Regions from separate parts of the Rahnella sp. CG8 genome, predicted to be linked through region 2. Evidence: predicted binding sites of a transcription regulator. Region 2 holds the regulator's gene; each other region holds the start of a gene.
What was found. The regulator Fur, encoded in region 2, represses iron uptake genes when iron is present. The targets are predictions, from matches to a motif close to ATAATAATGAGAACNACTATCAA.
Positions count from the first base shown of each region.

Region 1: HGO41_RS23945 (TonB-dependent siderophore receptor) is a predicted target of Fur. The motif match lies at 2,467-2,489, and genes of this name have one in related genera.
Region 3: sodA (superoxide dismutase [Mn]) is a predicted target of Fur. The motif match lies at 3,169-3,191, and genes of this name have one in related genera.
Region 4: exbB (tol-pal system-associated acyl-CoA thioesterase) is a predicted target of Fur. The motif match lies at 4,229-4,251, and genes of this name have one in related genera.

Region 1 is NZ_JABAED010000041.1:11,420-17,132, reverse strand. Features, by position in the region: gene fepG (iron-enterobactin ABC transporter permease) at 1-265, shown strand, start outside; gene HGO41_RS23955 (ATP-binding cassette domain-containing protein) at 262-1,059, shown strand; gene fes (enterochelin esterase) at 1,033-2,376, opposite strand; gene HGO41_RS23945 (TonB-dependent siderophore receptor) at 2,602-4,872, shown strand; gene gdhA (NADP-specific glutamate dehydrogenase) at 4,941-5,713, opposite strand, start outside.
Region 2 is NZ_JABAED010000007.1:190,324-196,036, forward strand. Features, by position in the region: gene ybfF (esterase) at 1-624, shown strand, start outside; gene ybfE (LexA regulated protein) at 886-1,167, shown strand; gene HGO41_RS09410 (methyl-accepting chemotaxis protein) at 1,244-2,908, opposite strand; gene fldA (flavodoxin FldA) at 3,330-3,857, shown strand; gene fur (ferric iron uptake transcriptional regulator) at 4,170-4,625, shown strand; gene chiQ (ChiQ/YbfN family lipoprotein) at 4,754-5,089, opposite strand; gene chiP (chitoporin ChiP) at 5,103-5,713, opposite strand, start outside.
Region 3 is NZ_JABAED010000010.1:90,727-96,439, reverse strand. Features, by position in the region: gene fdnG (formate dehydrogenase-N subunit alpha) at 1-2,071, opposite strand, end outside; gene fdhD (formate dehydrogenase accessory sulfurtransferase FdhD) at 2,217-3,059, shown strand; gene sodA (superoxide dismutase [Mn]) at 3,270-3,890, shown strand; gene HGO41_RS11645 (methyl-accepting chemotaxis protein) at 4,162-5,713, shown strand, end outside.
Region 4 is NZ_JABAED010000016.1:90,362-96,074, reverse strand. Features, by position in the region: gene metC (cystathionine beta-lyase) at 1-793, opposite strand, end outside; gene HGO41_RS16035 (TRAP transporter large permease) at 972-2,264, opposite strand; gene HGO41_RS16030 (TRAP transporter small permease) at 2,277-2,789, opposite strand; gene HGO41_RS16025 (TRAP transporter substrate-binding protein) at 2,846-3,823, opposite strand; gene exbB (tol-pal system-associated acyl-CoA thioesterase) at 4,346-5,266, shown strand; gene exbD (TonB system transport protein ExbD) at 5,276-5,710, shown strand.

The DNA.
Region 1 (5,713 bases), on a different contig from region 2:
GGCGTTGACCGCCGCAGCCACCGCGCTGGCCGGGCCAATTTCCTTTATTGCGCTGGTGTCACCGCAAATTTCGCGTCGTCTTTGCGCCAGCCAGCAGCACGCTTTATTTTTCGCGGCGCTGACCGGCGCGCTGCTGTTGCTCGCCGCCGATGTCACTGCACAACGGCTGTTCACGCCCTATCAGTTACCCGTGGGCGTGCTGACCGTCAGTCTGGGCGGCATTTATCTGATTGGGTTGCTGATCCGGGAGTCGCGACGCTCATGAATACTGAACACTCTTCCCCTTTGTACGCGAAAGATCTGACGCTGGGCTACGATAAAAAAATCGTCGCCCGCGAACTCTCCGTCTCTATCCCTCAGGGAAAACTCACCGTGATTATCGGGCCGAATGCCTGCGGTAAATCCACATTATTGCGCACGCTCAGCCGCCTGATGCCGCCGCAATCCGGCACGGTATTTCTGGACGGCAAACTGATCGGTGATTACGGCACCAGAGACGTCGCGAAACGTCTGGGTTTACTGCCGCAAAGTTCAACGGCGCCGGGCGATATCAGTGTGGCGGATCTGGTGGCCCGCGGGCGTTACCCGCATCAGAGCCTGTTCAGCCGCTGGACAGCGCAAGATACGCTGGCGGTGAACGACGCCATGCACGCGACGGGAGTATTCGCACTGGCGGAAAGCACGGTGAATTCACTTTCCGGCGGACAGCGCCAGCGGGTGTGGATAGCCATGGTGCTGGCGCAACAAACGCCGTTGTTATTGCTGGATGAACCGACAACCTGGCTGGATATCGCGCATCAGATTGATTTGATGGAACTGATGTGTCGCCTGAATCAGGAAAACGGCCGCACGCTGGTGGTGGTGTTGCACGACCTGAATCAGGCATGTCGTTACGCCGGGCATCTGATTGCCATGCGCGATGGAAAAATACTGGCTGAGGGCGCACCGGCAGACATCGTCACACCGGCACTGATCGAACAGGTTTTCGGGCTGCGCTGCGCCATTATCGACTGTCCGGTTTCGCATACACCGTTAATTATCCCGCTGGGTAACGGTTGAATCTCCGGTGCTCCATGGCTCTTCGTTCCACAGGTATTGAAGGCCATCGGCTAATCCGCCGCGCCAGCTCAGCGCGTCGTGACCGGCATCGACCACGCGATAACGCACGCTGTTTTTGGTGCGGCTCAGCAGCTCATCCATCTGATTATTCACCTGATAAATCAGTCGCTCATTGCTGCCCGCTTCCATGAAAATTTTCAGATGGCTGGCAGCCCCCAGCCCGTTACTCACCGCACGCAGTAACAAATCCGCCTCGTCAGGATTTTCATCCTGCTGCGATTTATTACGTCGCGGCCACCAGAAAGAACCGGACTGACTGAGTACCAGACCGAAGCGCTGCGGCCAGTGCAAACCGGCGTACAACGCTGACAGCCCGCCAAAGCTCTGCCCCGCCACCACTGTTTTGTTCGCATCGCTGCTGTGCGGTGCGAGCGTCGCCACGGCGGGCAATAACTCCTCCTGAACGGCCAGCCAGAAATCTGCATTACAGGTCAGTTCGCGACTGCGGGTCTGTGTATCGATCACATCAATCAGCACGTAGACGGCCTGCGGCAATGTGCCTTCCTGCGTCAGCTGCATCAGCGGCTGCCAGACCGGCATCTGCTGCGCCCAGAACTGGCCGTCGAGCAACAGCGCCAGCGGGCGCGATGCCGGATCCTGGCTTTCGCCGGTGGTGTAGATCCAGACCTTGCGCCGGTTGCCCAGACGCGCACTGTTCCACTGATAGGTTTGCAGTTTTGCCGGTTTCTGTGGCAACGCGGCACCGTGGAGATCAAACTCCCGCCAGGCAGGCTGCGGCAATGCGTCGGGCATATGCAAAGGCGACAACGCGTGAGATTTCGCCCCCGGCCACGGCTGATTCGGATTCAGCGGGTCATAAATCGCATGGGCGAACATATCTTTCCACCATTCCCGCGCAGCCAGCATGGCGGTATAGGCATCGGGATCCTGCGGGAACTCTCTGCCGGGCCCGGTGCGCGGGATCAGGCTGTAGCTGCCGCGCCAGCCGGAGCGCAGCGTAATACTCAGCGACCAGACATCGGTTCCCGCAAGTCTTTGCAGGCTTTGCGGCGGTAAAGACTGATGGTGATCGGTGATGCCGTTGATGTTGATCCACACCCGCTGGAAATCCGATGTCGCCTCACTGCCCTGCGGATCCCGCCAGAAGAACGTCACGTTGCATACGTCATCATTCAGCCGTTCGATCAAGGGTGAACCTTGCGCTTTAATGTCTTTCCACCATTCGGCACTTCCCGCCTGAGAGCTTGCTAACATCGCCTGCGCGGTGGGTTTTTCCGGAAACTGCGATTTCATCATGTTTACGCTTTACAGTCTTTTGGCAGTGAGAGAAGGCATAATTTGCAGAATGATTGACCTGCTTCCTGAAAATTATGAATGGGAATCGTATTGATAATTGTTTGCATTTGCAATAGTGTGTTACCGCCCGTAAACGGGACGATAAAAATACACACACAACAGGCCATCCTCCTGTTCACTAAATCTGTTTTGCAGGAACGGATGGATTTCAGGGCAGAATCCACTATGAAAAGCAGGCTACCACACTATTCTCTGGCAACCTTAATCGGGCTGGGATCAGCACTTTCTTTGCCCGTCAGCGCGGCAGAAAGCACCATACCCCGCACAACAGACGCCAGCCAGAACACCGCAGAAACACAGGAAGACACCAGCGACACACTGGTTGTCACCGCCGCACAGCAAAACCTTCAGGCTCCCGGCGTTTCCACCATCACTTCTGATGAAATCCAAAAACGCCCTCCGGCACGCGACATCAACGAACTTATCCGCACCATGCCCGGCGTAAACCTGACCGGTAACTCTACCAGCGGCCAGCGCGGTAATAACCGCCAGATCGACATCCGGGGTATGGGCCCGGAAAATACCTTAATCCTGATCGACGGTAAGCCGGTGAACAGCCGCAACTCAGTGCGTCAGGGCTGGCGCGGTGAGCGTGATACCCGCGGCGACACAAGCTGGGTTCCGCCCGATATGATCGAGCGCATCGAAGTGATCCGCGGCCCGGCGGCGGCGCGTTACGGTAACGGCGCGGCGGGTGGCGTGGTGAACATCATCACTAAAAAAGACACTCAGGAGTGGCACGGTTCCTGGAATACCTATCTGAACGCACCACAACATAAAGACGAAGGCTCGACCAAACGTACCGATTTCAGCCTCTCCGGCCCGCTCAACGATCAGTTCAGTTTCCGCCTGTTCGGTGGCTACAGCAAAACGCAGGCTGACGCGCAGTACATCAACGACGGTCATCAGTCTGAGCGTACCGGCACCTATGCTGACACCGTTCCGGCAGGTCGCGAAGGCGTGATCGATAAGAATATCGACGCCCTGTTGCACTGGGATTTTGCCCGCATGCAGTCACTGGAATTTGAAGTGTCCAACAGCCGTCAGGGCAACCTGTACGCAGGCGACACGCAGAACACCAACACCAGTGATTTGGTGAAAAGCATGTACGGTGAAGAGACTAACCGCATTTACCGCCAGTCCTACTCGGTGACCTACAAAGGCGCATGGGATAACGGTGTGACCACCAACAACTACGTGCAGTACGAAAAAACCCGTAACTCGCGCATGGATGAAGGGCTGGCGGGCGGTACCGAAGGCATCTTCTCTGACGAAGACTTCAACACCATCGCTCTGGGCGACATTCTGGCGCACAGCGAAGTCAGTATTCCGTTTGAGCTGGGCGTGCCGCAAACCGCGACGTTCGGCACTGAATGGAACCAGCAGAAGATGAAAGATCCGTCTTCCAACACGCAGGCTATGCTCGGCGGCGCGATTGCCGGTACCGACAGCACCAACCGCAGCCCCTATTCTCAGGCAGAGATTTTCTCGCTGTTTGCCGAAGATAATATTGAGCTGACCGACAGCACCATGCTGGTGCCGGGTCTGCGTTTCGACCATCACTCCATTGTCGGCAATAACTGGAGCCCGTCGCTGAACCTGTCTCAGGAACTGGGCGACGATTTCACCCTGAAAATGGGTATCGCCCGCGCCTATAAAGCGCCGAGCCTGTATCAGACCAACCCGAACTACGTGCTGTACAGTAAAGGTCAGGGTTGTGCGGCCAGCGGCGGCGGTTGTTATCTGGTGGGGAATAAAGATCTGGATGCGGAAACCAGCGTTAACAAAGAGATCGGGCTGGAATTCCACCGCAACGGTTATCAGGCGGGCGTGACCTATTTCCGCAACGATTATCGCAACAAAATCGAATCCGGTTATCTGCCAACCGGCACGTCCTCCACCGGCACAACTGATGTATATAAATGGGAAAACGTGCCGAAAGCCGTGGTTCAGGGGCTGGAGGGCACGCTGAATATTCCGGTCAGCAGCACCGTTTCCTGGAATAACAACGGCACGTACATGATTGAAAGTAAAAACAAAGAGACCGGCGATTATCTGTCGATCATCCCGGAATTTACCATCAACTCCACGCTGAGCTGGCAGGCGACGGAAGATCTCTCTCTGCAATCTACCCTGACCTGGTATGGCCGTCAGAAGCCGAAGAAATACAACTACAAAGGTGAAGCCGTCACCGGCAGTGAGAAGAATGAAGTCAGCCCGTATTCTGTGGTCGGCATGAGCGGCACCTACACCGCGACCAAAAATGTCAGCGTCACGGCGGGTATTGATAACGTCTTCGACAAACGCCAGTTCCGTGCGGGTAATGCCCAGACCGTGGGTAATGCCACCACCGGCGCCTATATGTACGGCGCAGGCGCGGCAACCTACAACGAACCGGGCCGCACGTTCTACATGAGCCTGAATACGCACTTCTGAGTATGTTGCCCACATAAAAAAGCCACCTGCAAAGGTGGCTTTGTTGTTTCTGAAACCTGACTTTGGGCTTACAGCACGCCCTGCGCCAGCATGGCATCAGCGACTTTGACGAAGCCGGCGATATTTGCGCCACGGACATACTGCGTCTGCTGGCTTTCGCCGCCGTATTCGACACACGACTGGTGAATATCCAGCATGATGTGACGCAAACGCGCATCCACTTCTTCGGCTTTCCAGCTCAGACGCGCAGCGTTCTGCGCCATCTCCAGCCCTGAGGTTGCCACGCCACCGGCATTCGCCGCTTTACCCGGCGCGAACAACACGCCCGCGTCGGTGAACAAGTCGGTCGCTTCAATCGTCGTTGGCATATTCGCGCCTTCAGCGACCGCTTTCACGCCATTGGCGATCAGCACGCGTGCCGCAGAGGCATCCAGTTCATTTTGTGTGGCGCAAGGCAGCGCGATATCCACCGGCACGTTCCACGGCTGCTGGCCTTCGAGATACGTCAGTCCGAGTTTTTGCGCGTAATCCGCCACGCGGCCATCACGGCTGGCTTTGATTTCGGTCAGCAGCGCCAGTTTCTCAGGAGTAAAGCCTGCTTCATCGACGACAGTACCGTTAGAATCTGACGCCGTAATCACCCGTGCGCCCAGTGACATGGCTTTTTCAATTGCATATTGTGCGACGTTACCGGAACCAGACACCGCCACGCGCATACCTTCGAAATCCAGGCCATGGCGTTTAAGCATCGATTCAGTGAAATAGATCAGGCCATAACCTGTGGCTTCCGGGCGGATCAGGCTGCCGCCGAACGACAACCCTTTGCCGGTGAACACGCTGG
Region 2 (5,713 bases):
GATTTGCGTAATCACGGCCAGTCAGGACGTTCTGATGAAATGTCTTACGCCGCCATGGCGCAGGATTTAGTGGAAACGCTGGAAGCTGTTGGTTTCCAAAAAGTCATTGTGATCGGCCATTCAATGGGTGGGAAAGCGGCGATGGCGTTGACGGCACTGATCCCCGACCGTATCGAAAAGTTGATCGCCATTGATGTCGCGCCGGTGGATTATCACGTGCGTCGCCATGATGAGATTTTTGCGGCGATTAATGCCGTGACCGAGGCAGGACTCCGCGACCGTACCTCCGCTACCGAATGTATGCGCACGTATATAAAGGAAGACGGCGTGATCCAGTTCCTGCTGAAATCGTTCCAGCAGGGAGAATGGCGCTTTAACGTGCCGGTGCTGCTCAGTGAATACGAAACTATTACCGGCTGGGAAGACGTGCCTCCGTGGGATCACCCGGCGCTGTTTATCCGTGGCGGGCTATCGCCGTATGTGCAGGATGAATATCGCGACGCGATTGCCCGACAATTTCCGCAGGCCAAAGCGCATGTGGTGGCGGGAGCCGGTCATTGGGTGCACGCGGAAAAACCCGATGCAGTACTGCGCGCGGTGCACCGTTTCATCGATGCGGCCTGAGGTTTAACATCCTGGGGATAAATTGTGCAAAAAGTCTGCACAACTTAAGAAGTTATCATGAAATCAGGGTAATCAGGCGTTGTGAACCCCTGGTGCGCCAGTGTATGATTGCGCGCTATAATTTTGCCGCCCCGTTTACTCACAGTGAGTCGCGGGAGGTGAATTGGGTCAGGGTTTCTTAGCCCGAAATGTGTGAAACGCTCGTCAGGAACCGGCTTGCGGTTTTCCGATGTAAAAACTTCCCTGGTTGTACCGCTACCTATGGCAAAAGAACAACTGGATCGCACGACGATTGATCTGTTCGCAGATGACCGTCGTCCGGGGCGTCCAAAAACAAATCCGCTATCCCGTGATGAACAGCTCAGGATCAATAAGCGCAACCAGTTACGCCGCGATAAAGCGAGCGGCCTGCGTCGTGTGGAGCTGAAAATGAATGCCGATGCTGTTGATATGCTCAATAAGCTGGCAGAAGAACGCAATATCAGTCGTAGCGAATTGATTGAAGAGATGCTGCTGTCGCATCTTAACGGTCATGAAGGCTGATTGAAAAGCGGGTAACCCTCTCAGGCTACCCGTTTGTTTTTTCTTACTTATTCCATATTAATTCACGTTTTCCTGCTCAGAACGTTTCCCAGTTTTCAGCACTTTTCGCCGAAAGCATGCTGGTATCCGGACGCAATAACGGTGCGGAAATTGACTTCCCCGGACGTGAACCGACGCTCGTCACGCTATCTTTAAGTTTGAACGTAGCAACGGCATTGTTCAGCAATGAAGCCTGCTCTTCCAGTGATACTGCAGCCTGCGACGCCTGTTCTACCAGCGCGGCGTTCTGCTGTGTGACGCTGTCCATTTCTGTGACGGCAACCGCCACCTGACTGATTCCTTTGCTTTGCTCATCGGATGCAGAGGCGATTTCCGCCATGATGTCAGTGACATGCGTAATTGAGCGCACCACTTCATTCATCGTCTGACCGGCGTTTTCAACCAATTTCGAACCGCTGTCGACGCGGGAAACCGATTCGCTGATGAGCTGCTCGATTTCTTTCGCCGCCTGCGCACTGCGTTGTGCAAGATTGCGCACTTCGCTGGCAACCACTGCAAAACCGCGCCCCTGCTCGCCCGCACGTGCCGCTTCGACGGCAGCATTCAGCGCCAGAATGTTGGTCTGGAAAGCGATGCTGTTAATCACAGAAGTGATTTCAGCAATTTTCTTCGAGCTGCCGGAGATATCTTTCATGGTGCTGACCACGTCTGCCACGATGTTGCCGCCCTTCTGCGCGGTGGTGGAAGCCTCCATCACCAGCTGGCTGGCGTGATGCGCGTTATCGGCATTGTGTTTAACGGTAGCCGTCAGTTCTTCCATGCTGGCAGCGGTTTCTTCCAGCGCCGACGCCTGTTCTTCCGTACGGGAAGACAAATCGTTGTTCCCGGCTGAAATTTCTGACGCGCCCTGATAGATGTGATTGGTGCAGTTGCGGATGGTCTGAACGGTATTGACCAGGCTCAACTGCATCTCGTTCAGCAACGGAATCAGCTTACCGGCGCAGTTTTTACCGAATTCTTCCAGATAAAACGTCAGATCGCCGCTGGCGATCACCGCGAAGTGACCGCGGATTTTATCCAGCGGCTTCACCAGCGCCATCACCAGATAACGGTCAGTCAGCAATAAAATCACCAGCCCGATACCAAATGCCGTCAGCAGAATCACTTTGCTAAATGACGTCAGATGGGTGGATTGCCGTTGTGCCGCATCAAAATCGACAGCGATCTGACCGCTGACTTTTTCCATTGATGAGCCAAAGCTGCGGCTCAGTGCAGGCACGGTGGAATTGGCTAGCTGGTTATAGGACTCCGTATTTTTGCTGCGGGCTGCGTCGAACAATGGCGTGACGCCCTGCGTGATCAGATTTTCCCAACTGGTGATTAATTCCTGCACGGAGGAATCTTCCAGCCCCGGATGCGGTGCCGCTTTAAAACTGGCCAGAGCCTGCGTCAGCCCGCTGAGTGATTGTTTGGCGGTATCAAAAATTTCCGGACCTTTTGACGGATCGGCCTGAAGCTGTGCCACGGCGCGGCTCAGGCGCGTCACGGTACGAAAATACTGATCATTTCCTTTATTGATCAGCGCCATATTGTTGACCAGCTCGGTACTATTTTTGGTATTTTGGGTCAGTGTGTCCAGTGAGGTGACGGTGTAAAGGGAAACACCTGCCCACATGACGCAAAAGATGCCAAGAATGGTTAATAAAGCGGCCCTGATGGTGATATTTTTTAAAAACTGCACGATATGCCTCTCTCGAAACATGTCTGTTTCTGGCCTGAGGATTGACGGGGATGCGGAGAATCAAGACAGGTAACCAGCAGGCAAGTGCCCCAGGACATGTTTGAACACCTCTCCGGGCATCGATTTCTTTATTATGTTGAGATTGCTCCCGAATCATCTATCGGCGGAATGTTCTCGAAATTTAGTATTGTGACAACTTATTTCTCAAACTTGCTTTTGACCTCATTAACCCTGAGGTTAATTCGCCGCAGGTGAAAGCACACAAAGGCGATAACACATAAAAATATTGCCCGATAAACTTATTTCCCAGTTAAGAAGGCGAGCAGAAGCATATTCTCCGCCGCACGAGTTTGCTATCATCTGCATTATTATTGCCTGCGTTGCAGAGCACTTCATTGAGAACAAGAGGTTAGGTAATCTTATGGCCGTTGTAGGTATCTTCTTTGGATCCGATACAGGTAACACCGAAAACATCGCAAAAATGATCCAGAAGCAATTGGGTAAAGATGTTGCAGAGGTGCATGACATTGCGAAGAGCAGCAAAGAGGATCTGGAAAAATTCGATATTTTGCTTATCGGCATTCCAACCTGGTATTACGGTGAAGCGCAGTGTGACTGGGACGACTTTTTCCCAACGCTGGAAGAGATAGATTTCGAAGGTAAGCTGGTGGCACTGTTTGGTTGCGGTGACCAGGAAGACTACGCCGAATATTTCTGCGATGCGCTGGGCACCGTGCGCGATATCATTGAGCCACGCGGCGCAGTGATTGTCGGACATTGGCCTACCGAAGGTTACCACTTTGAAGCATCTAAAGGCCTGGCGGATGATAAGCACTTCATAGGACTGGCAATTGACGAAGATCGTCAGCCCGAACTGACCAGCGAACGTGTTGATGCCTGGGTGAAACAGATCACAGAAGAACTTAGCCTTTCTGAAATTATTGGCTAAAAACCCTGTTGGCCCTGAGGATTTATTCTACAATTGAAGGGCCAAACTATTACTGAAATTAACAATTTAACTGCTACAAAATTGTAACTTTCGGTCGTATCAAGGTACACTGAGTTCCTCTGTTTTTTCTATTGATCAAGTCGTTGCATTACAAATGTGACCGGCAATTTGTGATCTTTATTAACAGGCTGTCGTTGACGAGAATTGGCACATTGCGTTAAACGAAGAGACTAAACGAATAATTTTGTGCCGCCGATGCCACAGGCTGCATGCCTCAACTTGATTAGCACATAGTAACAGGACTGAATCCGCATGACTGACAACAACACCGCACTGAAGAAAGCCGGCTTAAAAGTCACGCTTCCGCGCCTCAAAATCCTGGAAGTGCTGCAAGCGCCGGAAGGTCATCACGTTAGTGCGGAAGATCTTTACAAGCAACTGATTGATATGGGTGAAGAAATTGGCCTGGCGACGGTTTACCGCGTTCTGAACCAGTTTGACGACGCCGGTATTGTCACCCGTCATAACTTCGAAGGCGGCAAGTCCGTATTCGAACTGACCCAGCAACATCACCACGACCACCTGATCTGTCTGGATTGCGGTCGTGTGATCGAATTCCGTGACGAATATATTGAAGGTCGTCAGCGTGAGATTGCTAAGAAACACGGTATCAAGCTCACCAACCACAGCCTGTATCTGTACGGCCACTGTGAAGCAGGCGATTGCCGCGAAGATGACTCTTTGCACAACGATAAACCTGCGCAGTAATCTGCACAGGCTTTGACTAAATTAACCGCTGAAAAGCGGTTTTTTTATGTCTGATATCGACGCAGATTGAGCCCGGATAGCAGGCATAAAAAACCCCGGCAAGCCGGGGTATGTTTCGCTGCTGAGATTCACGGCTTAGGTGAATTGTTCGTTTTTATTTCCTGCCAGATTTTCCCGCAATCAGCAGCATATGCCTGACCGTCGCCAGTTTTACGCGCCGTCAGACATCGCTGATAATCCACCACGCGCACCGTCTCCTGTTCTGCAAATTGCTGGTGGGCTTTTTCCTGTTTCAGTTTATTCAGTAACACCTCGCAGGATGCCAGTTTGTCCGGATTGCCTTCTGACGTATTGATACAGGCACGGTAATCTTCCCGCGTTTGGGATATTTGTGCCTGATCGGCGGTGGGTGCACAACCGGCCAGCAGAACAACCGAAACCACGATCATCAGTAATTTATTCATCGACATAGCGACCTCAGAAAATAGTGAATGGAGCGATAACGATGAATTTCACGTCTTTTTCATCCTGGAAAATGTTGCCGTAACCGCCGCCCCAGCTCGGAATATCCGAATGGTTGTCGTACTGGGTGTAATGCAGTTTGAACAACGTCCCTTTGGCGCGCCCTTCCTGAATGGTGTACAGCGCATCCAGGCTCCATGCGCTTTCTTTCAGACGCTGGCTCTGGTCATAAGCGGCGTTGGTGCTCGGTTTGGCATCCCAGGCATAGACGTACGAACCACCGACCGCGAAGCCCGGTAAATCCCATTTCGCCAGATCATACAATACGCCTGCATATACTGCTTTTTCACCGTTGGCGTTGAAGTCCGAGCGGTTGTCCCACCACACATCAAGACGGCCGTTTGAGGAAGAATAAGTCGGGGTCATGCGCTGCAGGAAGTAGCCCTGATTCCCTTCCGCTTTCACCATCGTCCCTTCCAGACGCCAGTTAAACTGCCCGGTGGTATAGCCAAAGGTCAGTGCCTGCAACCATGCCAGACCGTCATACAGACTGTTCGGATCATTCTTGTCACTGATGCGGTCTTCTGCACCATAGAACTGATAGCTGGTGGTCAGCGGATTGCCCA
Region 3 (5,713 bases), on a different contig from region 2:
CCGGCAGCGGGTCGAGCGGATCCTGATAATCCCACGCCATATTCATTACCGGCAGCGGATTGGCACCGCCCTCTTTCTGGTACAGCTCACGCAGTTTCATAAACAGACGGGCGATAATTTTGCCGTCGTGCAGCGCTTCACCCGGTGGCTCAGAGGCCTGGAAGTGCCATTGCAGCCAGCGACCGGAGTTCACAATCGAACCGTTTTCCTCTGCAAAACAGGAAGACGGCAGACGGAACACCTCGGTCTGAATATCGGCGGTCTGCACGTCGTTCATTGCACCGTGGTTTTGCCAGAAGTTTGAGGACTCAGTCACCAGCGGGTCGATCACCACCATATATTTGAGTTTCGAGAGTGCACGCGAGGATTTGTTTTTGTCCGGGAAGGCCGCCAGCGGGTTGAAGCCCTGCACGATATACCCGTTCAGCTTGCCTTCGGTCATCAGCTCGGCCTGTTGCAGCACGTCGTAGCTTTTGTCCCATTTCGGCAGCCAGTCAAAGCCCCAGTCATTTTCCGCCGTGGCGTGATCGCCCCAGAAGCTTTTCATCATACTGACGAAAAAGTTCGGTGTGTTTTTCCAGAAATTGACCTGTCCATCCACCAGCGGTGCGGGCGTAATCTGATGCAGATAATCAGTGAAATTAGTCTGTTTTTCCGACGGCAAAGGCATGTAACCCGGCAGGTTCAGCGACAGCAAACCGAGGTCGGTATAGCCCTGAATATTGGAGTGACCGCGCAGGGCATTGACGCCGCCGCCCGGCATTCCGACGTTGCCGAGCAGCAACTGGATCATCGCCGCACAGCGGATGATTTGCGCGCCGCCGGTGTGGTGCGTCCAGCCCAGCGCATAGAGGATGGTCGAGGTTTTATCGCGTGCGCAGGTTTCCGCCAGAATCGAGCTTATCAGCAGAAAATCTTCTTTCGAGGTGCCGCACAGGCGCTCTACCAGTTCCGGCGTGTAACGGGAAACATGCTCTTTCAGCAGATTCCACACACAGCGCGGGTCCTGTAAGGTTTTATCCTGTTTCGCGAAGCCTTTTTCATCGAGCTGATAGTGCCAGCTTTCTTTGTTGTAGGATTTTTTCGCCGCATCGAAACCGCTGAACAATCCGTCATTAAATTCGTAGTCTTCACGCACCAGCAGGCTGGCGTTGGTGTATTCCCGGACGTATTCAGTCTGAATTTTATTGTGGGTGATCAGATAGTTGATCATGCCGAGCAGGAAGGCGGTGTCCGAACCGGCGCGGATGGGCGCATAAATATCGGCCACGGCGGCACTGCGGTTGAAACGCGGATCGACGACGATGACTTTGGCGTTATTTTTGGTTTTGGCCTCAATCACCCATTTGAATCCGACCGGATGCGCTTCTGCCGCATTTCCGCCCATAATTAAAATGACGTTGGCGTTTTTGATGTCGACCCAGTTGTTCGTCATCGCACCGCGACCAAAGGTTGGCGCTAATGCCGCCACGGTCGGGCCATGACACAGACGGGCCTGACAGTCGATCGCCACCATACCCAGCGCGCGGGTGAATTTCTGATCCAGCAGACCGGTTTCATTACTGGCCGCAGAAGAACACAGCATGCCGGTGGTCAGCCAGCGGTTGACCGTCACGTTGTTTTCATTTTTCTCGACGAAGTTGGCGTCGCGGTCATCTTTCATCAGGCGGGCGATACGGGAAATCGCCTCGTCCCACGTGATGCGCTGCCATTTATCGGAACCGGGAGCGCGGTATTCCGGATATCTGAGACGGCCTTCGCTGTGGATGTAATCCAGCACGCCTGCGCCTTTCGGGCACAACGAGCCACGACTGACCGGATGATCGGCGTCACCCTCTACGTGGAAGATATTTTCAGTGACGTTTTTCGCGCCATCGCCCTGGCTGTAAATCAGTATTCCGCAACCTACGGAACAGTAAGTGCAGTTGTTGCGGGTTTCACGGGAGCGAAGCAGTTTGTATTGGCGGGTTTCCGCCAGCGCCATGGTAGGAGTAAATCCTAATAATGCCGCCGTGGTGCCGGCCATACCACCCGCACATATTTTGAATAATTGTCTTCTGCTGACTTGCATGAAAGACTCCTTCCCATCATCTGTTAACACATTGCTTTTCAAATTGGCGCTTTCCGCAGCTGATGCGGAAGCGTTAAAATTAAAGCCAAGTACCCATAGTTTTTGTACGGCTTATGTAGCCGGAATGTTTATAAGGTTATTGCTAATGGATGTCCATCAAGTAAACGAACTGGGCGAAAAAGATGACAAAAAAGTGACTCAGATCATCGGAGCCAGCCAAAAAACGGTGATGCAGCGCGCACATCTCAATGAGCCGGAAGATGACTGGATTGCTCAGGAAGTGCCCGTTGCGCTGGTTTATAACGGCATTTCGCATGTGGTCATGATGGCTTCACCGAAAGATCTGCAGGCCTTTGCGCTGGGCTTTTCGCTGTCAGAAGGGATTATTGAATCGGTCAGTGATATTTACGGGATGGAGGTGACACCAAACTGTAACGGGATTGAGGTTAACATCGAATTATCGAGCCGCCGTTTCGCCGGGCTGAAAGAACGCCGCCGCGCCATGGCAGGCCGCACCGGTTGCGGCGTCTGCGGCATCGAACAGTTAGGCGATTTATTCCGCCCGCTCGCGCCGCTGCCGTTCAGTCAAACCTTTGATCTGGCGAATCTGGACAACGCGCTGCACCAGCTGAAATCCGTGCAGGAAATCGGCCAGCTTACCGGCTGTACCCACGCCGCCGCGTGGATCACGCCGGAAGGTGAATTACTGGGTGGCGGCGAAGATGTGGGCCGTCATGTAGCTCTCGATAAAATGCTCGGTATGCGTGCCAGACAAAACGACTGGATATCCGGCGCCGCGCTGGTATCAAGCCGCGCCAGCTATGAAATGGTGCAGAAAGCCGCGATGTGCGGCATCGAAATCCTGTTTGCCGTCTCCGCCGCCACCACGCTCGCAGTCGACGTTGCCGAAAAATGCAATCTGACGCTGGTCGGTTTCAGTAAACCGGGACGGGCAACGGTGTATACGCATCCGCAGCGGTTACGTTAACTCTCTCTAAGCACCGCGTGCCTTTAGACAATTTAGGATTGTTTGCGGTTATCTGGTTCTAAGCCCCGTATAACAGGCGCTTACGAGTACCCGCACAAAGCATGGAGCATAGATAATCATTTTCAATATCATTTAATTAACTATAATGATCCGACTGATTACGCGGTGCTCACAATGACGGTGCCGCCCTACACTATGGAGACGATGAACATGAGTTATTCACTGCCATCACTGCCTTACGCATACGACGCACTCGAACCGCATTTCGACAAAGAAACGATGGAAATCCATCACACTAAACATCACCAGGCTTACGTGAACAACGCTAACGCTGCGCTGGAAAGCTTGCCGGAACTGGCTGCACTGCCGGTTGAAGAACTGATCACCAAACTGGATCAGGTTCCTGCAGACAAGAAAGTTGCACTGCGTAACAACGCAGGCGGCCACGCTAACCACAGCCTGTTCTGGAAAGGCCTGAAAACCGGCACCACCCTGCAGGGCGAACTGAAATCTGCGATCGAACGCGATTTCGGCAGCGTTGACGCTTTCAAAGAAACTTTTGAGAAAGCAGCGACCACTCGTTTCGGTTCAGGCTGGGCATGGCTGGTACTGAAAGACGGCAAACTGGCGGTTGTTTCTACTGCTAACCAGGACAGCCCGCTGATGGGCGAAGCCATTTCCGGCGCTTCCGGTTACCCGCTGCTGGGCCTGGACGTGTGGGAACACGCTTACTACCTGAAATATCAGAACAAACGCCCTGATTACATCAAAGCCTTCTGGGCTGTTGTAAACTGGGACGAAGCAGCAAAACGTCTGGCTGAAGCGAAGTAATTTCGCCCTGCCGCCCTTCGCGGGCATGATGATGTTTTCGCCAATGGCGGGTCAGTGACCCGCCTTTTTTATGTCCTGAATTTGTATGCATGATCACTGTTTTACAGCGAATTATTCTTCCGTTTCCCACCATTATTAGACCCCGCTCGCATTAATCAAAAATACGCGACAGATCCTATAAAGTTTATTAAACAACCTACCGATAGATTGTTCACAAAGGCGTCACAAAAACGCATGTCTATTTAAAAGGGATGTTTGACGGAGAATGATTATGAGTAACGGATCGGGTCTTTCGCAGTGGATGAACAATCTCAAGGTCGGCACCAAACTGGGTCTGGGTTTCGGGCTTGTGCTTTTGATCGCGGCCGTCATTACCACTGCGGGAATGATTAAATTTAACGACATCAGTCAGCGTGCGGAAAAAGTCGATTTCAGTAATCAGATGAACGCATTACTCAATGATGCCCGCCTCAGCCGTACGCTTTATCAGCTCAATTACAATCCGGCATATCTCAAACAAAATCAGGACAACATAGACGCGCTGTCGCAACTGATTGAGCAGTCGAAAGACAAGCTGAAATGGGATGCCGCTGGCCAGGCAGAACTGGAGCAGGTGCCGGTAAAAATTCATGAATATCAGCAGGCACAAGCCGCGTTTAAAGAAGCCGTCGACCGCAAAGATGCGGTACGCGCCAGCTGGAATCTTTCCGAAACCGAAGCCGTTGTGAAACGTTTACAAGATCAGCTGCGTGTGGAAGATGCCGATCCTTCCATTCGTCTTTCACTGGCCGAAGTCATTCAAAAACTGATCAACGTGCGTTATGACGTGCGCGGCCTGTTGCTCAACATCAACAAGGAATCGGAAGCCAGGCTGTTAAAGTCAATTGATGATACGCAGGCCAATGCTAAAAAGCTGAACGCATTACTGTTACCGGATCAGCAGGCCACACTCGCCCCGCTGATGAGTGCGCTGGCGACCTATAAAGATCACGTTATGGCCTACATGCCGGCTTACGAAGATGAACAAAAGAACTCGCAGCTGCTGACAGTAAAAGCCGCTGAGATGAACACACTGGTCGCAAAAATATTCAAAAATGAACTGGATAACACGCATAAAGACATCACTAATGCACAGATGATCATGATGGTGATTACGCTGATCGTAATGCTGGTGGGGATTATCATTGCATGGCGAATCACCCGCCAGATTGCCCAGCCGCTGCGCGATACGCTGAAAACGGCGGAGGCGATTGCGCGGGGCGATCTGACTGTCGCGCATCCAACCACACGTCGCGATGAGCTGGGTATGCTGATGAACGCGGTGTCCGCGATGAGCCAGAATCTCAGTACGATGATTTATGAAATCCGCTCCGGCGTTTCACAGGTTTCTCACGCGGCGGCTGAAATCGCCGCCGGGAATACCGATCTTTCCTCACGCACCGAACAGCAGGCCGCCGCGGTTGAAGAAACCGCCGCCAGCATGGAAGAACTGAGCGCGACGGTGAAACAGAACGCCGATAACGCCCATCACGCCAGCAAACTGGCCAGCGAGGCTTCGGGCACCGCAACGCTCGGCGGCAAACAAGTCGGCGAAGTGGTCGACACCATGCAGCAGATTTCCGGCAGCTCAAAACGTATCGCCGAAATTACGTCCGTCATCAACAGCATCGCGTTCCAGACCAATATCCTGGCGCTGAACGCTGCGGTTGAAGCCGCGCGTGCCGGTGAACAGGGTCGCGGATTCTCAGTCGTCGCCTCGGAAGTCCGCATACTGGCACAGCGCAGTGCGCAGGCAGCGAAAGAGATCGAAGGGCTGATTGCCG
Region 4 (5,713 bases), on a different contig from region 2:
GTTTCAGCCGCACGCCCATGGTGCGTAAACCGCGGCTGGCGACATACGCGGTATCAGCATCGACCATCTGGCCCATCAGATATGAGTGTTCCCGCAGTTGCACCCAGCAACGTTCATTAGAAACGGCGGTGCCAATCATCGCATCAGAATGACCGACGATATATTTGGTGCCTGCCTGAATCGAAATATCGATATCGAATTCCAGCGCTTTAAACAGAATGCCCGCCGCCCATGTGTTGTCGATCATGATGACGACGTCTGGATTCACGGCCCGCACGGCTTTCACCATCGCCGGAATGTCCGGGACTTCCAGGGTGATTGAACCCGGCGATTCCAGGAACACCACTCTGGTGTTGGGTTGCATCAGCGAGCCTAACCCCGCGCCGATATTGGCCGGAAAATAGGTGGTAGATACGCCGAGTTTTTTCAGCACTTTTTCGCAGAAATCCTGCGTCGGTTCGTAGGCTGAACCGGCCACCAGAATGTGGTCGCCGCTGCTGACAAATGAGAGTACGGCGTTACTGACTGCCGCCGCGCCACAAGGATACAGCGCGCAACCTGCGCCGCCTTCCAGCTCCACCATCGCTTCCTGGAATGAGAAATGCGTCAGGGTGCCACGACGACCGTAAAATAGTTCGCCGTTGGCGCGGTTAGCGGTGGCGTGTTTTTTATCCGCCACGGTTTCAAACACCAGCGATGAGGCGCGCTGGATCACGGCATTCACTGAACCCTGCGTGAATTTCTTGTCCCGTCCGGCGCTGACCAGCGCGGTTTCAATTTTCTTAGACGACATAATCCGTATTTCACCCTGTTTTATAGCGCGGTGCTCTCTGCATCCGCCGATATGTCATTAACTTAACATGATGAATTTCAGGGATCAGGCTTTTGGCGGGTGGATGAGAAAATTTCAGCAGCACGGCCAAAAAAAAGCCCGTCGTCACGACGGGCAAGGGAGAAACGAGTTTTGGGCATCAGCCGGTATAAACGCCAAACAGTTTGGGCAGGAACAGCGAAATGGTCGGAATATAGGTCACCAGCATCAGCACCACGAACAGCACGCAGTAGAACGGCAGCATGGCTTTCACCACTTTTTCGATGCTCTGTTTACTCACCGCGCTGGCCACAAACAGCACCGAGCCGACCGGCGGGGTGATCAGGCCAATCCCCAGATTCACCAGCATGATCATGCCGAAATGCACCGGGTCGATGCCGAGCGATAACACCACCGGCAACAGCACCGGCGTCAGGATCAGGATGATCGGCGCCATGTCCATCAGTGTGCCGATCACCAGCAGCATGATGTTGATCCACATAAGGATCACGTACTTGTTGTCAGAGATCGAGGTGAAGAATTCGGTGATGCGCATCGGCAACTGCATGTAAGTCATGACTGCGCCAAAACTGGCGGCAAACCCTATCAGGATCATCACGATGCTGACGGTTTTCACCGTGCGATACATCAGTTTCGGTAGTTCGCTCCACTTGTAATCGCGGTAGATAAACATGGTGACGAAGAATGACCACAAACACGCGATCGCTGCGGATTCCGTCGCGGTAAATATTCCGCTGAGAATGCCGCCCATGATGATCACGATGGTCATCAGCCCCCACAGCGTGTCGATAAAAATCTTCAGCGCCTGGCGGAACGGCACGCGCTCACCTTTCGGGTAACCGCGTTTGTGAGCAAACACCACGCACATCACCATCAGCGTCAGGCTGAGCAGTAAACCGGGCAAAATACCGGCGATGAACAGCGCGGCAATCGACACCGTACCGCCGGTCGCCAGCGAGTAAATCACCGAGTTGTGGCTGGGTGGCGTCAGGATCGCCTGTACCGAGCCGCTGGCGGTGACTGCCGCCGCAAAGTCACGCGGATAACCTTTCTTCTCCATTTCCGGGATCATCACCGAGCCGATTGAGGCGGTATCCGCCACGGAAGAACCGGAGATCGCGCCAAAAAAGGTTGAGGCCACAATGTTCACCAGCGACAGCCCGCCGCGGATAAACCCGACAAAGATGTAGGCAAAACTGACCAGCCTGCGGGCGATCCCTCCTTCGGCCATGATCGCGCCTGCCAGAATAAAGAACGGGATCGCCAGCAGTGAAAATTTGTTCACGCCGTTGGTCAGCTGGATCATCAGCGCTTCAAACGGCAGGTCAATCCACCAGGCTCCTGCCAGCGCGCTCAGCCCGACGGCGTAAGCGACCGGCACGCCAATCGCCAGCATCACTGCCAGCGTTAACAACAAGATTAATGCATCCATAACAGGCTCCGGTCAGGCGTCAGAATTGCCCAGCATCACCACAGGCCGCTGATGTTGCGGGCCGGCAATGATCTGCTCAATGATGAATAACAACGTCAGTGCAGAACCTATAGGTAGCGGCAGATAGGTCTGTCCGGCGGTCAGCAGCGGGAATTCCGCCACCGGCTGTTGCCAGAGTTCACTGCACAATTGCAGGCTGTACCAGAAAATAAACACGCTGATGGCCAGCATCATCAGGTCAGCCAGCAGGGCAGAAAATTTTTTCAGCGCAGGTGGCAGGCGGTCAGTGACCATCGCAACGACGATGTGTGAACCAGCGCGGTAACTGACAGCGGCTCCGATAAAGGTGAACGTCACCATGCACATAATCGCGATCGGCTCCGGCCACGACAGGGCGCTGTTCATCACGTAACGGGCAAAGATCCCAACCGGGATCACCGCCACCATCAGCAGCAACGCGATGCCCGCGATCCACATCGCGCAGCGGTAAAGAATGTCCATCAGGGTGTGATAACTCGAAACCATAAATCCCCCGGCGAAAGATCAGAAAGAAGCAGCCCGCAGGCTGCCGGTGTCAGGGTTTACTTCACGTCAGCGATTTGCTGCATCAGATCCTGATGGTCTTTGCCGAATTCATCGCGCACGGATTGCGTGGCTTTGACATACGTCGCGGGGTCAATCTCATAGAATTTCACGCCGCCCGCTTTCATCGTGGCGAGGGCTTTCTCGTTATAGGCTTTCCAAAGTTCGCGCTGTTCGTCCTGTGCTTCTTTCGCCAGTTTGAGGATTAACTGCTGGTCTTCCGGTTTCAGTTTGTCCCATTTCACTTTTGAATACAGGAACAGCTCCGGGATGATGAAATGGCGGCTGTAGGTGTAGTTTTTCACTACCGGCAGGTAGTTATGGGCGACAAAGGTTGGCGGGTTGTTTTCGGTGCCGTCAATGACGCCGGTCTGCATGCCGCTGAACACTTCACTGACGCCCATCGCCACCGGATTGGCACCCATCGCTTTCAGCGTTGCCAGCGCAATCGGACTGCCCTGTACGCGGATTTTCATGCCGTGCAAATCTTCCGGTTTCACCACCGGTTTTTTGGTGATCAGGTTACGCGTCCCGCCATCCATCCAGCCGAGAAAAACCAGTCGTGAATTCGGGTTGTTGGTGATTTTATCGCCGATTTCTTTACCGATCTGACCGTCGAGCACTTTGTGCATATGGTCTTCGTCGCGGAAAATATAGGGCAGGGTGAAGACATTAATTTCTGGCAAAATCGAAGCAACCGGCGTCATCGACACACGGATGATATCCAGCGCACCGAGCTGCGCCTGTTCAATTTCCTGCTTTTCATCTCCCAGCACGCCGCCCGGAAACGTTTTAATTTCGAGGCGTCCGTCTGTTTGCTTTTGCAGTTTTTCGCCCATGTGCTGGACGGCGACCACGTTGGGATAGCCTTGCGGATGCACGTCGGCGGCTTTCAGCGTTTGTGCTGACACGCCATGCGTAAATAAGAGGGTCGCGGAACTCAGGCAAAGGCTGAGAAGTGCTTTTTGCATTTTCATCAGTTTGTCTCCAGGGTACTCGGTAAGGGAAAGATAAATGTGAACAAGTATCGAACAGGACGGGCGCAGAGGCGTTGCCGGTTCATTTTGAAAAATGTCTGAATAAGCTTTTAAATGATAGGGATGCATGACGTGCCGGTGTGAGGTCTTCGCCAGTGAATGCACTTTATCCTATTTTTTGTTGTGCGGTATTTGAGCGTTATCACAAACTCGTAACAAATGTAAAAAGCTGTTGCTTAATATTTAAAACGTTGTTTTAACTTGAGTAATGAAGCTCAGATGATTGATTTACTGTGTGATTTTTTTTGAAAGTGTGACGGAGGTTAAATTGTTCAACCTTTGTACAAACAGGAAAAACCTTGTCATCTGTCAATGACACGTCGGGCGGCAGGCGGGACAATGTAAATAATAATGAGAACGACTATCAATTAGGCCTTTTTCTTTGATATCATTCGGCGTTATTCATTCCTTCTACACACTGATTCTGGCTGGAGGCGACGCGTGAAAACGGCTCGCAATAAGATGAAAGAGGCGACCTCATTACTGATGTCGTTAATGTTGGTTGCTGGTCTGAGCGGCAACGCGATGGCTGCACCTGCGACGCCGGCGGGACAAGCCGTCAATTCTGCAGCAACTCAACCTGCAACGGCTGACGCACCGGCGACCGGTGACGCAACGCCAGCTCCGGTGATGCAACCCGCGCCAGCAGAGACGGCACCCGTGATCCCAACCGATTTGTCTGTTATGGGCATGTACCATCACGCTGATGTGGTGGTGAAGACCGTCATGATCGGTCTGCTGCTGGCTTCTGTGGTCACCTGGGCATTGTTATTTAGCAAGGGTGCGGAAGTCTTCACGGGCAAACGCCGTATGCGCCGTGAATTTGATGCGTTGTCCTCCGTTCGTACGCTGGACGAAGCCGCCGAGCAGGCTGAAAGTTTCGCTGCCAGCAGCATCAGCGCGCAGATGATACGCGATGCGCAGAACGAGCTGGAACTGTCTGCCGGATCGACTGACAACAACGGCATTAAAGAGCGTACCGGTTTTCGCCTTGAGCGCCGCGTCAGCGCCGCGGGTCGTTACATGGGCCGTGGCAACGGTATTCTGGCGACCATCGGAGCAATCTCTCCCTTCGTCGGCCTGTTCGGTACCGTATGGGGCATCATGAACAGCTTCATCGGTATCGCACAGACGCAGACTACCAATCTGGCGGTCGTCGCACCGGGTATCGCCGAAGCCTTACTGGCCACGGCTGTGGGTCTGGTTGCAGCCATCCCTGCGGTGGTCATCTACAATATTTTCGCCCGTACCATCACCTCTTACCGTCATCAGGTAGGCGATGTGGCGGCGCAGATTATCCTGTTACAGGGCCGTGATTTGGATCTGGCTGCCAGCGAAGGCAATGCGCCACGCGGTCAGACAGGTCAGTTACGCGTAGGGTAAGAACAGATTATGGCTATTCGGTTAAACGACGATATCGACGAAAGTGGTGAAATGCATGACATCAACGTCACGCCTTTTATCGACGTCATGCTGGTATTGCTGATCATCTTCATGGTGGCGGCACCGCTGGCCACCGTTGATGTGCGGGTGGATTTACCGGCTTCGACGGCAAAACAGCAGCCGCGTCCGGAGAAACCGATTTTCCTGTCGGTGAAAGCTGACAAGCAACTGTTCCTCGGCGACACGCCCGTGAACAGCGATAATATGACCGCGATGCTGGATCAGCGTACTCAGGGTAACAAGCAGAGTACGATTTTCTTCCGCGCGGACAAAAGTGTCGATTACGAAACGCTGATGAGCGTGATGGATAACTTGCGTAAAGCCGGTTACCTGAAAGTCGGGCTGGTGGGTGCAGAACAAACCGGTGCCGCTGCGGCGCAGTAAGTT